Regions from separate parts of the Paenarthrobacter sp. OM7 genome, predicted to be linked through region 3. Evidence: riboswitches for the same ligand, from Rfam matches in the RefSeq annotation. Region 3 holds a riboswitch; each other region holds the start of a gene.
What was found. Region 3 has a riboswitch for S-adenosylmethionine ahead of QEH68_RS18550 (DUF1737 domain-containing protein). Riboswitches for the same ligand answer to the same signal wherever they lie in the genome.
Positions count from the first base shown of each region.

Region 1 (3,510 bases), 1.9 Mb from region 3:
CTCCAACCATCAGCACAGAGACTTCGACGCTTCGCAGGAGTATCGTCGAAAACCCCAACCTCCGTGCATCAGCTCCAAGGACCGCTCATGGAATCTTCGGCTATAAACATCGCAATCGTGGTGGTGTACCTGCTCGCCATGCTGGCATTCGGCTGGTGGGGCAAGTCCCGCACCAAGAACAACAGCGACTTCCTGGTGGCTGGCCGCCGCCTGGGACCGTTCCTTTACACCGGCACCATGGCCGCTGTGGTCCTCGGTGGCGCTTCCACCGTGGGCGGCGTCGGCCTCGGCTACAAGTTCGGCATCTCCGGCATGTGGCTGGTAGTGGCCATCGGCGCAGGCGTTCTGCTGCTCAGCCTCCTGTTCGCCGGTACCATCCAGCGCCTGAAGATCTACACGGTCTCCCAGATGCTGAGCCTTCGCTACGGCAGCAGGGCCACGCAGACCTCCGGCATCGTCATGCTGGCGTACACGCTCATGCTCTGCGCTACTTCCACCGGCGCCTACGCCACCATCTTCGTGGTGCTCTTCGACTGGGAACGCTGGCTTGCCATCGCCGTTGGCGGCGCGATCGTCCTGGTTTACTCCACCATTGGCGGCATGTGGTCCATCACGCTGGCCGACCAGGTTCAGTTCATCATCAAGACCGTCGGTATCTTCTTCCTGATGCTCCCGTTCGTCCTGAACGCTGCCGGCGGCATGGACGGCATCCGTGAGCGCCTCGATGACACCTTCTTCCAGATCGATGGCATCGGCGCCCAGACCATCATCACGTACTTCGTGGTCTACACACTGGGCCTCCTGATCGGTCAGGACATCTGGCAGCGCGTCTTCACTGCCAAGACCCCCGCCGTTGCCCGTTGGGGCGGCGCCACGGCCGGCGTCTACTGCATCCTCTACGGCATCGCCGGCGCCCTGATCGGCTTGGCCGCCCGGGTGGCACTGCCGGACATCGATGTCACCAACCTCGGCAAGGACGTTGTTTACGCCGAGGTGGCAACCCACATCCTGCCTGTCGGCATCGGCGGCCTGGTCATGGCCGCGGCTGTTGCGGCCATGATGTCCACCGCTTCCGGCGCCCTGATCGCCGCAGCCACGGTGGCACGTGCGGACGTTGTCCCGTTCGTGGCCAGCTGGTTCGGCAAGAACATCAACACCGATGACAGCGAAAACCCCGAGCACGACGTCAAAGCCAACCGCTACTGGGTTCTTGGACTCGGCATCGTGGCAGTACTGATTTCCATGGCGGCTCAGGACGTGGTGATTGCCCTCACCATCGCCTACGACATCCTGGTGGGTGGCCTCCTGGTCGCAATCCTGGGCGGTTTGGTGTGGAAGCGCGGCACGGGCATCGCCGCTGCATGGTCCATGGCAGTTGGATCGGTGCTGACACTGACCCTGCTGATCCTCTTCGCCCTGGGTGTCATTCCGAGCGCGGACGGCGTCTACGCCAACGAACCGATCTACTACGGTCTCGCCGCTTCGTTCATCGCCTACGTAGTGATTTCACTGCTCACCCCGCCCACTGATCCCGCAGTCCGCGAGGCCTGGGACAAGCGCGTTGCCGGTGCCGTCTCTGAGGAACTCCCGCCTGAGGCCCACCCGGTCAGCAGCCACAAGTAGCGCTGCAAGCAACAGAGCAAAATTCGACGGCGGCGCCTCCCCTTTCCGGGGTGGCGCCGCCGTTGTTTTGTCCCCGGGAAGAGGGCGCCCCAACTTGCTGGACAGCCGTGCGGTAAGGTGGTCCCAGCTTCAAGAGATGTGGTGCCAAGCTCCGACTGGCCACACACCAACCCCATGTTCACGGGTGGTTCGGATGAGGAAGCGGCCCGTCCCGGACCAGAGACAACCGAGCGGGCAAGAGCACTCCCCCAAGGAGCAGTCCCTTGCCGTACCAAGGCGATACCACCCCGGCTACCAGTACCCCGGCAACAACAGCCACCCACACAGTCGCGGTGATTCCCGCCGTCGACCTCTTCCTGGGCACGGTGACCATCACTGCCAAGGCCGGAACCATGCGGTTCGGACATCCCCAACCGCACCTGATCGCGCAGGCGTTGGCCCGAGCGGTCCGGCCGACCCTTTGGTGTGATGCGTCGAGAACCCTAACCGTGACTGTTGCGGCGGCCGGCAAACGCGCCGGCGTGCAGCTTCACTACACACTCAGCCACGAGGAGCCCGCCTAGATTTCCTCGTCTGCTTCGCGGAATTCCTCGGTCTCGTCGATGGGGACCACACGTTCGTCGTCCTCGGGGGCGTCCACTTCTTCCACCCAGGCCTCGTCCACTTCCTGGTCCTCGGCGTAGTCATAGGCCGGATCTGACTCAATGGTGGTCCGTTCCGGGTAGTTGGCGTGTGATTCGGTGGTGTTCATGGTGCAACCTCCGTCTCGTGGGCCGCTCAAGCCCTGTTGAACGTGTGCGGGGTGGGCCCCCGCCCCTGTCCTTCCATCTGAGCACCGGCTAAGTCGGGGGTCAAGGACGGCCGGAAATTACGGTGCGCCGAACATTCCAAGTGAGGAATACCAGCCAAAAAACCGCGCAGATAAGCGGTACAGTGGGGCGTGCAATGGGGCCGCAACTACCCCACCCAGCACAGGAGAGAAAGTGCAACAGCACCAGGAATCCCCCGGTTCGTCGAGCCCAGCTCCGGACCCCACCCCGGAATCGGCAGCCCTCGAGAACGTCGGAACGGAACCCGCGGCGCCCTCGCACGCCGACATCCGCCGGTGGCGTCAGTACCTCGCCGACGAGCGCGCCGAGGCCGCTGTCTACCGCGAACTCGCCCAGAGGCGCGACGGCGAAGAACGCCAAATCCTGCTGGCCCTGGCCGAGGCCGAAGGCCGGCACGAGGCCCACTGGCTCAAGCTCCTGGGTGAGCACGCCGGAATGCCCAAGGCCGCGTCAGCCCGCAGCCAGTTCCTGGGATTCCTGGCCCGCAACTTCGGGTCGGTCTTTGTACTGGCCCTGGCCCAACGCGCAGAAGGCCGCTCCCCCTACGGCTCCGAACCCGCGGCAACACCCGCCATGGTGGCTGACGAACAGATCCACGAAGAGGTGGTCAGGGGCCTGGCTACCCGTGGTCGGAACCGGCTCTCCGGGACCTTCCGTGCCGCGGTCTTCGGCGCCAACGACGGCCTGGTGAGCAACCTTTCGCTGGTCATGGGCATGGCCGCCACCGGCGTACCCAGTCCGGTGGTGCTGATGAGCGGTGTGGCAGGTCTTTTGGCGGGCGCACTGTCCATGGGCGCCGGCGAGTACGTCTCTGTCCGCTCCCAGCGGGAACTGCTCAACGCGACGCTGCCCACCCAAGCCACTCTCACGGCAGCACCGTCGTTGGACATCGAACACAACGAATTGGTGCTGGTCTACCTTGCCCGCGGCATGACGCGCGAGGCCGCTGAGCATCGCGCCGCAGAGCGAATGGGCCTGTTCAGCTGCGACTGCGATCCCAGCCTCTCCTTGCAGCCCGAGAAACCTGCCACCGACGAGCACGAATCCGTCGGTTCGG
Region 1 is NZ_CP123579.1:1,167,501-1,171,010, reverse strand. It holds gene QEH68_RS05460 (sodium:solute symporter) at 88-1,623, shown strand; SAM riboswitch class IV at 1,751-1,870, shown strand; gene QEH68_RS05455 (hypothetical protein) at 1,887-2,186, shown strand; gene QEH68_RS05450 (hypothetical protein) at 2,183-2,374, opposite strand; gene QEH68_RS05445 (VIT1/CCC1 transporter family protein) at 2,607-3,510, shown strand, end outside.
Region 1: it holds a riboswitch for S-adenosylmethionine, as region 3 does, so the genes downstream of both, QEH68_RS05455 (hypothetical protein) here and QEH68_RS18550 (DUF1737 domain-containing protein) in region 3, are expected to answer to the same signal.

Region 2 (3,510 bases), 1.1 Mb from region 3:
GGCGGCAAGGTCACCGTGATGCTCGGCCACTCGGGCGTGGGCAAGTCCACCATGGTCAATGCGCTGACAGGGGCGGAGAGGGCCACCGGCGGCGTTAACGCCGTGACAGGCCGGGGCCGTCATACGTCCTCCTCCGCTTTGGCCCTGAAACTCGCCGACGCCCCGGCCGGCAGTTGGATCATCGATACCCCGGGCATCCGGTCCTTTGGCCTGGCCCATGTGGACCCTGACCGGATTCTGCATTCCTTCCCGGATCTTGAACCCGGAACTGAAGCCTGTGAGCGGGGATGCAAGCACGATGCCACGGCCATCAACTGCGGACTGGATCCGTGGGTTAACAACGGCCATGCAGGACCTTCAGGAGCAGCGCGGTTGGCCTCGTTGCGCCGGTTGCTCGGTGCCGACCCCCGGATGGAAGCAAAAGAGACCAAGGAACTGGGCACCGTCAACTAATCGTTGCGGCTTCACGTCCCCGCTGCAGCGAGCGTTTCAGGATAGTTTGGTGGCATGACCCATCCCGTTTCCACCTACAACGATGACCTGCGCCTTGCCCACGTCCTCGCTGACTCAGTCGATGCCCAGACCATGGACCGCTTCAAGGCCCTGGACCTGAAGATCGAAACCAAGCCAGACCTCACACCTGTCACTGACGCCGACAAAGCAGCGGAGGAAGCCATCCGGGGTCAGCTCTCCCGGTCCCGCCCCCGGGATGCTGTCCTTGGCGAGGAGTTTGGCAGCAGCGGACACGGTTCACGGCGTTGGATCATTGATCCCATCGACGGGACCAAGAATTTTGTCCGGGGCGTACCGGTGTGGGCAACATTGATCGCATTGGTTGATGAGGGTGAACCCGTGGTTGGCGTCGTCAGTGCACCCGCCTTGGGAAAACGCTGGTGGGCTGCCAAGGACATGGGTGCCTACATGGGCCGGTCCCTTGCCGCGGCCACCCGTTTGAAGGTCTCCAACGTTTCCCGCCTCTCCGATGCCTCCTTGTCCTACTCAAGCCTGTCCGGGTGGAAGGACCGCGGAAACCTGGATGAGTTTCTGGGGCTCACAGAGGATGTATGGCGAACCCGGGCCTACGGCGATTTTTGGTCATACTGCCTGGTGGCCGAGGGTGCAGTGGACATCGCGTGCGAGCCTGAGCTGAACCTGTACGACATGGCAGCCCTCGTCCCGATCGTTACGGAGGCCGGTGGCCGTTTCACCTCCCTGGAAGGCGACGACGGTCCGTTCGGCGGCAACGCGCTGGCCACCAACTCCATCCTTCACTCGGAAGTCCTCAAGCGGCTCAACCCGGGCCTGGACGACCTGCTCTAGGCAGGTTCGTTTCAGGGCACGCACGCTGCTTTTCACCGAATATTCGACGGCGGACGCCTCCTTTTGGAGGCGTCCGCCGTTTTTTCTTCGCCAGATCGGCGATTTACAACCCGGCGTAACAAAGTGCTTAACAAAGCGAAGTGACTTTGGAGGGGCCACTGGAGGTGCCCTAACCTTTTTTACAGGTCACGAGTGCCAGCGCTAAACCCCGGTTTGCTGGCCGGCAACCCTCCATTCGCGGCGGGGTGCCCCGGGTGACGACCCGGCCGGTCCGGAACGGATGCGGCAAGCGCGGATCCCCCTCCGGGGATCCCTCTTGAGTGAGGTCCCATGAGCACAGTTACGTTCGACTCAAACATCATTCCGTCTTTCGCCGGTGAAACCCCGTCTCAGGCAGCTCCCGCTGCACGGCCACTCGCCGCCGTCACTGGCGCTGAGCTGCAGGCACCGCTGATCCAGGGCGGCCACGTCCGCTATGCCAATCTGGACTACGGCGCATCGGCTCCGGCCCTGACCATCGTCTCGGCCTACCTCAACGAGGTCCTTCCTTACTACGCCAGCGTTCACCGCGGCGCGGGCTTTGCGTCCCAGATCAGCACCTCGGTCTATGAGAATTCGCGCAGTATTGTCCGTGAGTTCGTCGGCGGGCGTCCCGACGATTCCGTGATTTTCACGCGAAACACCACAGACTCCCTGAATCTCCTGGCAGGCTGCCTTCCGCAGATTGACGGCCGTTTCTCCGGGGAAGTCCTTTATCTGGACATCGAACACCATGCCAACCTTCTTCCTTGGCAGGGTGTCCCGCACCGCAGCGTCGTAGCGGCCTCCACGTTGACCGCCACGGTGGACAAGCTCCGCGATGAATTGGCCCAAGGCGGGGTCAGCCTGCTCGCCGTCACTGGCGCCTCCAACGTGACAGGTGAAATCCTGCCGATCGCAGAACTCGCTGCACTGGCGCACGAATACGGTGCCAGGATTGTTGTGGATGCCGCCCAATTGGCACCCCACCGCCGGATCAACATCACCGAGGACGACGTTGACTACGTGGTGTTCTCCGGTCACAAGCTGTATGCCCCCTTCGGCGCAGGCGTCGTAGTGGGCCGCCCGGACTGGCTCGACGCCGGGATCCCCCACCTGGCTGGTGGCGGCGCCGTCCGTGAAGCCCGCCTCGACTCGGTGAGCTGGGCAACGGGCCCTGCCCGCCACGAAGGCGGCTCCCCCAATGTCCTGGGTGCCGCAACCCTCGCCCGGGCCACCCAGGTCCTCGCCGGGCTGGACCAGGAGGCGTGGCACGCCCATGAAGCCGCCATCCGCAGATACCTGGTGGATGGCTTGGAGGCCATCGACGGCGTGACCGTGCACCAGATCTTCACTGACTCCGATGACACCATCGGTGTGGTCAACTTCTCCGTGGAAGGATTCGACGCCGGACTGGTGGCGGCGTATCTGGCCGCCGAGCACGGAGTTGGCCTCCGGGATGGACGCTTCTGCGCCCACCCACTGCTCAAGCGACTCGGGCTTCCCTCAGGCTCCTTGCGTGCCAGCTTTGGCGTCGGCTCCCGGTTGGAGGACGCCACGAGGCTGCTCGCAGGAATCGAAGGGCTTAAGCGCAACGGGTTGGGCTGGGACTACGTGGTGGACGAGGGCCGCTGGGTACCTGCCAACGACCACCGGACCTACCCGGAATGGGCGCCCAACACGCCCGGCACTGCAGGCGCTGCTCCTTGCACTGTTGACTAAACGCGCTTTACCGCGGCTGCGGTAAATTCGTAGGGTATCTTTTGGCGACCCTGTGAAGGAGTTTTTGGTGGCATTGCCGTCTCCGGCCGCCTCCAGCGGACGGCCCGGCGTTCCCGGACCCGCCGGACCGCGTGGTCCCAAGCTCCACGCTGACCGTCGGAACGAGTTCGGCCAGAGCTTCCAGGACGGTGGCGAGCACTACGATCGAGTGCGGCCCGGTTATCCCCGGGAGTCCGTCGAATGGCTTGTTCCCCAGGGGGCCACGACTGCTGCGGATCTCGGAGCGGGTACTGGCAAGTTCACGGCCCTCCTCGTGGAGCGCGGACTGGACGTTGCCGCCGTCGACCCTTCCACCGACATGCTGGAGCAGCTGCGCAAGTCCCAGCCGCACGTCACCGCGCTGGAGGGAACAGCTGAAGCAACAGGACTGACGGACTCAGCATTCGACGT
Region 2 is NZ_CP123579.1:2,918,848-2,922,357, forward strand. It holds gene QEH68_RS13475 (ribosome small subunit-dependent GTPase A) at 1-453, shown strand, start outside; gene hisN (histidinol-phosphatase) at 508-1,320, shown strand; SAM riboswitch class IV at 1,505-1,618, shown strand; gene QEH68_RS13485 (aminotransferase class V-fold PLP-dependent enzyme) at 1,651-3,060, shown strand; gene QEH68_RS13490 (class I SAM-dependent methyltransferase) at 3,134-3,510, shown strand, end outside.
Region 2: it holds a riboswitch for S-adenosylmethionine, as region 3 does, so the genes downstream of both, QEH68_RS13485 (aminotransferase class V-fold PLP-dependent enzyme) here and QEH68_RS18550 (DUF1737 domain-containing protein) in region 3, are expected to answer to the same signal.

Region 3 (3,510 bases):
AAAGAACACGGCGGTGGTCGGTTCCGAGAGGGCTTCGCGCCACTGCTCCAGATTCGGGCCGTCAACGAACACCGTCTCCACGCCCCAGCGGGGCAGGATCTCGTTGAGGATCACGAAGCAGGAGCCGAACAGCGAGCGCGCGGCCACCACGCGGTCGCCGGCAGCCAGCAAGGCACCCAAAGCGGTGAAGACCGCGGACATGCCGGAGGCTGTCGCAAAGCACGCCTCGGTTCCTTCGAGCAGCCGCAGCCGCTCCTGGAACGTGGCGACGGACGGGTTGCCGTAGCGGGAGTAAACGAAGCGTTCGTCCTCGCCGGTAAAGGCACGTTCGGCAGCGGCAGCCGATTCGTAGACAAAGCCGGAGTTCAGGAAAACGGGCTCGGACGTTTCCTGGAAATTGGTGCGGTCAAGGCCACCGCGAACGGCCTGGGTGTCAGGGCTCCAGCCGGCGGCGTCGGGATTGAAAGTCACTTACTCGGTCCCCAGATTCGTCGGCAGGCCACGGTTCTTCCAGCCGTTTACGGTGCGCTCACCGTAGCGGTCCGGTTCGCCTTCGAAGCCCTCAAGGACGTTGTACGCCGTGAAGCCGGCCTGTGTTGCGGCAATGGCGGCGGAGATGGAGCGCTGGCCGGAGCGGCAGATGAACACGAGCTCCACGGCGTCATCCTCGGGTGCCTGCTGCTGCAGGTCCTCGATAAAGCGGGAGTTCGGGATACCGCCAGCCAGGTTCCACTGGATGAACAGGGGATCGTTCTCGGTGGCTTTGGTGTCGGGTATGCCGATGTGGGCCCACTCGCCCTCGGTGCGCACATCCACCAGGATCGCGCCTTCTTCGAGCTTGGCCCACGCGTCCTGTGGGGTCAGGTCACCTGCGTAGCTCATGCGTGGCCCTCGAACGCTTCTTCATCGTCGTAATTCTCAAGTTGGTCCACTGCGTTGGCGACGGCGGCATCAGCATTGGCGATCGCCGCAGGCAGCACAATGGCTTGGGCCACGATGACGTCCGTGCCGTTGAAGGTGGCTGCCGGGCTGCCATGGAGCACATAGCCTTCGGCGAGGGAGTTGTGGATACGCTCGCAGAAATCGCGGTTATCCGGGCCTGTAATCAGGCGGTAGGAGAGTTTTTCTTCAGTGGGTTCAGGCATTGCTGGTGCTCCTCAGTCACGCTTGCAGTTCGAGTTGTCGATACGCCGAGTAGTCACCTGAGGCACCCCGCCGGAGAGAGGGTTGCCGACCAGCAAGTCAGGGCTTTGCGCTGGTACTCATTACTCAAGAAAAACGTAACATCCACGGGCGTCGGGCTGCACTTGCGGGCGGCTGCACCGTCGTCATGTTGCGTAATCGGAGGCTGATCCACTATCGGTCCTTGAGCTCCCGCACTGCCGCGCCGACAGTGGGGTAGAAGTGGTCCGGCGTAAAACGGGCCGCCGTGCCGAGGCGGATCAACTTGTCCTTCACGGGCCCTTTGAGCTCGGCAAACACCAGATCCACTCCTTTTCTGGCCAACCATTCGTCCAGGGTTACCAAGTCATCCAAAGCTGTGGTGTCGATCCCGGTGATCGGTTCGGCGGCAAGGATGATGTGGGTGACGGGCTCCGCGGACTCGTCCGGGGCCTCGTCGAGTTGCTCCCTCACGAAGCTCGCCAGGACCTGTCCGTTGCCGAAGAACAGGGGTGCATCAAACCGGAGGATCAAGAGCCCGGGGATGCGCTTGCCCTCGGGGTGGCGTTCAAGGTCGTGATACCCGGGAAGGCCTTCCTCTGCGCCGAGTTCGGTTCTGTACGGATCCCATGCCCTGCGGACAAAGTCCAGGAGTGCCAAGGCGATGGCCACCACGATTCCCTGGAGGACACCCACCGTCAGCACTCCCAGGAACGCAGCCAGCATCACCACGGACTCGCTGCGGCTCAGCCCCAGGAGCCGCCTGACGCCGGCAGGATCTGCGAGGGCAATGGCCGCGGCGATGACGACGGCGGCCAGGGTTGCCGACGGCAGGTACTCGGTTACTCCCGGAGCCAACAGCATGAACGCCAGTACCAGCACGGAGCCCACCACGCCTGTCATCTGGGATTTTGCGCCGGCATCCACGGCTACCGGTGTCCTGGAGGTACTGCCTGAAATGGGGAATCCACCCAGGAGGCCTGTAGCGGCATTGGCTGCTCCAAGCGCTGCCATTTCCCTGTTTCCGGAGACCTTCTTCCCTTCCTTGGCTGCCAATGTTTGAGACAACACGCCAGTGTCAGCGAAAGCCATGAGCGCGATGCCCGCGGCGGCGGGGAGCAGCATCAGGGCGTCGGCCCAGCCAATACCCCCGAGTGCGGGCATGGGCAGGCCCTGCGGCAGGACCCCGGTGACCTTCACGTCGTCGTTGAGCCCGAAGACCGCCGTCGCCACGCACGAGCCAACCACCGCCAACAGGACGCCGGGTACCTTCCACTTCAGGAGCCGGGGGATCCAGATGAGCGCCAGCGACCCCGCTCCCAACAACAGCGCGGTGATGTTGACCTCACCGCCAAGTAACCCGGTAGTGACCTTCGCGAGCTTTTGCCAGACGTCGCCGTCGGCCTCAATACCCAGAAACGCCGGGAGTTGCGAAAGGGCCACCAACAGTGCGATTCCGTTGAGGTACCCGAGCCGGATGGGTTTGGACAGCAGGCCCGTGATGGCTCCCAGTTTCAGTGCCGAGCCCGCAAGCATGAGCGCCCCGATCAACACGGCCAGCAAGCCGGCCAGCGCCACGGATTTTTCGCTGCTTCCCGCTGCCAGCGGCACAATGGCCGCGGCGATCATAGTGGCCAGGGCAGAGTCGGGTCCCAGGACCAGAATGCGGGAGGGCCCCACCACCGCATAAACCAGCAGCGGGACCACTGTTGCGTAAAGCCCGGTGACCGGGGGAAGCCCTGCTGCCTGTGCATAGGCCATCCCGGCGGGCACCAGCAAAGCAAACAGCGCAGCGCCCGCAACGAGATCGTGCCGCAGCCATTCACGCTTGTAGCCCTTGAGGGCCCAGGCGCTGGACAGTCGCTCCTTGGCGGAGGGGCGGGAGGTTGCTGCACTCATACAGCGATCATTCCCGACCCCTGCTGATTGTGGAACACGACATACGCCTTATGTGGAAAATACGGACCGTCTCCGGCCGCGTTCAATTGTGACGCCCCGGGAGCATAATTGACCCAGTACGTCCTCCTGTAACTTCGCATGAAATCAGGTCGCGGTGAACGGACAGAGCAGTTCTACACTCAAGCCCATGCTGCATTTTGGATGGTTTGTGGGCCATGGATTCGGTGTCCAGGGGTGGGGGACGCCCGGTTACGGCCTGGGCTACGACTGGAAGAAGCCAGCCCTGTACCAGGACGCAGTCCGGGCGTTCGAACAATCCGGGTTGGACCTCTTCATCATCGAGGATTCCCTCACCGTGCCGGACACGTATGGCGGATCGGCCGAAGTGTCCCTGGCTCATGCCTCCTTTGCGCCGAAACACGATCCGCTGGCGCTGGTCCCTTACCTGCT
Region 3 is NZ_CP123579.1:4,030,277-4,033,786, reverse strand. It holds gene QEH68_RS18560 (O-succinylhomoserine sulfhydrylase) at 1-471, opposite strand, end outside; gene QEH68_RS18555 (rhodanese-like domain-containing protein) at 472-882, opposite strand; gene QEH68_RS18550 (DUF1737 domain-containing protein) at 879-1,145, opposite strand; SAM riboswitch class IV at 1,159-1,270, opposite strand; gene QEH68_RS18545 (SulP family inorganic anion transporter) at 1,357-3,060, opposite strand; gene QEH68_RS18540 (NtaA/DmoA family FMN-dependent monooxygenase) at 3,215-3,510, shown strand, end outside.

Region 4 (3,510 bases), 2.3 Mb from region 3:
GACCATGAAGGACGTAAAGCTGGGCATCCACGTGGCTGGCAAGCTATCGCCGGGCGCCCTGGCATCACTCGCCATGGACGGCCTCGAGTTTTACCTGGCCCCGGAAGATGCCGTCGAGCTCACCAACCCCGGGGGCCCTTCGCGTCTGCCTGACGCAAGACTCCCCCGCATCGACCTCATCCAGTGCTACGACGAATACGTCATGGGCTATTCGCAGTCCCGGCGCTATCTGGGTGGGACAGCACCGTACTTCCCCGAAGACAACGGGCCCATGCACGTGGTCCTGATGGATGGCAGGTTGGCCGGATGGTGGCGCCATGGATTCTCCGGCGGAGCCTGCCACCTGGATGTCCGCATGAACCGGCCCACAAGCCCTCCCGAACAGATGGCCCTCGACGCCGAAGTGGAACGCTATGGGCAGTTCCTGGGCATGGAGGCCCGCCTCCTCTGAAGTCCTCACTGCAGGCGCCGGAGTTCACGCCGTGCGACCGGGCTAAGCTGGGATACGACCTAGGAGGCCTGCACTGTGAACAATCTGATCTTCTGGATCATCGTCTGCTCGTGGCTGATTCCGCTCGGGATCCGCATGTACAACCGATCCCGCGCGCGCCGGATCCAGAACGGAACCTTCCGCAGCCCCGGTTATCCCCCGCAGCAGAACCTGCCCGGCCCCGGTTACCCGGCACAGAATTACCCACCCCAGGACTACCCGGGCTATCCGTCCGGGCCGGCCGTCATCCGCCCTGTAGATGACGAACCGCAGTCCGGGGCGCCGTCGAACACTTTCTCCCCCACGCCTTTCCCGGCCACCAACGGATCGGAGCCGCAAGGCTACCGCGCTCGCAAGCTGGCAGAGCTGGACGCAAAATTCAGCAACGGGGAGATCGCCATGGAGGACTACATGAAGCAGCGCGGCGACATCATGAACGGCTAGCCTGGCGGCCAACCCGGCGTCCTGCAGCCGCTACTCAACTGTCCTGCAACGGCCACTCAACTTAGGCGAAGAAGGCTCCGCGGAGCTGTGCTGAGAGCTGGCCGATTTCCGTCAGGAACCCGTCGTGGCCGATCGGCGCCTCAATGATATGAACCGGAACATCACCCGGCAAGGCTGCCGCCAATTCCCGGGATTGCGCCGGGAAATACAACCTGTCGCTGTCCACCGCCGCAACGAAGAACTCCGCAGTGGTACGCGACAAGGCTGCCTCCAGCGATCCACGGCCGCGTGCGACGTCGTGGGACATCAGGGCTTCGGTGAGGGCGATGTAGCTGTTGGCGTCAAATCGTCGGACGAGCTTTGTTCCCTGGTGGTCCAGGTAGCTCTCCACCTGATAGCGGCCACGCTCCCCCAGGACCGCAGCGGCGAGAGGTGTCTCCAGGTGCTGGGCTTCACGGCCAAAGCGGAAGTCCAACTCCAGTGCGGAGCGGTAGGTGATGTGGGCGATGCGCCGGGCCAAGGCGAGCCCGTGTTCAGGGGCAGTGCCACCGTAGTAGTCGCCGTTGTTGAAATTCGGGTCCTGACGGATGGCCAGGGTTTGGGCCTGCGCAAAGGCGATCTGCTCGGCCGTGCTGTAGGCACCCACGGATATCACGGCACAGCGTTTCACCCGCTCCGGGAAGGTCACTGCCCACTCCAACGCACGGGCGCCACCCATGGAACCGCCCAGCACGGCATGCCAGGCCTCGATTCCCAGGGCTTCGGCCAGGCGCGCCTCCGCCTCGGTGCTGTCGCGCAGGGTGACCAAGGGGAACCGGGAGCCCCAAGGACGGCCGTCCGGCGCCTCCGAGGACGGTCCAGTGCTGCCGTAGCAGCCACCCACGATGTTGATGGAGATGACAAAGAACCTGGTGGTGTCGATGGTGGCACCGGGGCCTACCAACTGCTCCCACCATCCTTCTTCGTCCGTAGCTCCCCGGGCTACGTGTGTGCTGCCCGTGAGGGCATGCTGGATGAGCACGGCATTGGAGGCATCGGCGTTCAGCTGCCCCCAGGTCTCATAAGCGAGGACGACGTCGGGAAGGAATCCACCGGCTTCAAGGTCCAGCGGCCCAATGGCGGCGTACTTGACGGTTCCGTCTTCTTCTCCGGATTTTGGAAGGGCTGTAGCAGTGATGGTCATTCCTTTGACACCTTAAACTCGCGCTTGCCCGTCGCCTTGGGTGCGAACAGGCCAGGTCTTCACCCGGGGCACCCCACCGCGGAGGAGGGTTGCCGGCCAGCAAGCCGGGGCTACGCGCTGGCACTCATGACCTATACGAAGAGTCTAGGAAATACAGGGCGGGTATGGCGAAGAATGTGACATCAGTGTGACGCTTTAGGGCGTTTTCGTTCACGAAGCAGCACTCCGGAACGCCGCCCGGCGAATAATCGTCGGTCCGGGCGGCCTCCCAGGAAGGTGGCGGGCGTGGTCGCGCCGTATCGTCCAGGTCGGGAATCAGGCTCCCTTGGCGGCCCGGAATCCGGCTTCGAGGTCGGCGATGATGTCATCCACGTGCTCAATTCCCACGGACAAGCGAACCAGGCCGGGTTTAACACCGGCCGCCAGCTGCTGTTCAATTGTCAGCTGGCTGTGCGTAGTGGACGCCGGGTGAATGACCAGCGAGCGGACATCGCCGATGTTGGCCACATGCGAGTGCAGTTCCAGTCCGTCCACGAAGCGCTTGCCCGCTTCAACGCCACCTTTGATGTTGAACGCAACAATGGCGCCGGTGCCTTGCGGACCATACTTCCGGCCACGGTCGTACCACGGACTGGACGGCAGACCCGCGTAGGCAACCGATTCGACGTCGTCGTGGGCTTCCAGCCACTCGGCCACTTTGGTGGCGTTGGCTACGTGACGCTCGACGCGCAGGCTCAGCGTCTCCAGCCCCTGGGCAATCAGGAAAGCGTTGAACGGGGACACAGCGGAACCGAGGTCGCGGAGAAGCTGGACGCGTGCCTTCAGGACGTAGGAGAGGTTGGCGCCGAGCGCCCCATCCTTGCCAAGATCCCGGGCGTAGACCAAACCGTTGTAGCTGGGGTCCGGGGTGTTGAAACCCGGGAAGCGCTCCGGGTCCTTGCCGAAGTCGAAGTTGCCTGAGTCCACGATCACGCCGGCGATGGCGGAACCGTGGCCACCGAGGTACTTGGTGGCGGAGTGGACCACGATATCGGCGCCCCACTCGATGGGACGGATGAGGTAGGGAGTGGACAGTGTGTTGTCGACGATGAGTGGCACACCGGCCTCGTGGGCGGTGCGGGCGACGCCCTCGATGTCCAGTACGTCCTGGCGCGGGTTGGAAACAACCTCGCCGAAGAACAGTTTGGTGTTCGGCTGGACGGCATCACGCCACTGCTCCAGGTTGTCCGGGTCCTCCACGAAGGTCACCGAGATGCCGAACTTCTTCAGGGTGTGCGCCAGCAGGTTGTACGTACCGCCATACAGGCTGGGGCTGGCCACGATGTGGTCGCCGGCCTCCGCGATGTTGAGGATGGCGAAGGTCTCCGCAGCCTGGCCGGAGCTCAGCAGGAGG
Region 4 is NZ_CP123579.1:1,690,988-1,694,497, reverse strand. It holds gene QEH68_RS07775 (winged helix DNA-binding domain-containing protein) at 1-451, shown strand, start outside; gene QEH68_RS07770 (hypothetical protein) at 527-934, shown strand; gene QEH68_RS07765 (homoserine O-acetyltransferase) at 996-2,117, opposite strand; SAM riboswitch class IV at 2,133-2,249, opposite strand; gene QEH68_RS07760 (bifunctional o-acetylhomoserine/o-acetylserine sulfhydrylase) at 2,433-3,510, opposite strand, start outside.
Region 4: it holds a riboswitch for S-adenosylmethionine, as region 3 does, so the genes downstream of both, QEH68_RS07765 (homoserine O-acetyltransferase) here and QEH68_RS18550 (DUF1737 domain-containing protein) in region 3, are expected to answer to the same signal.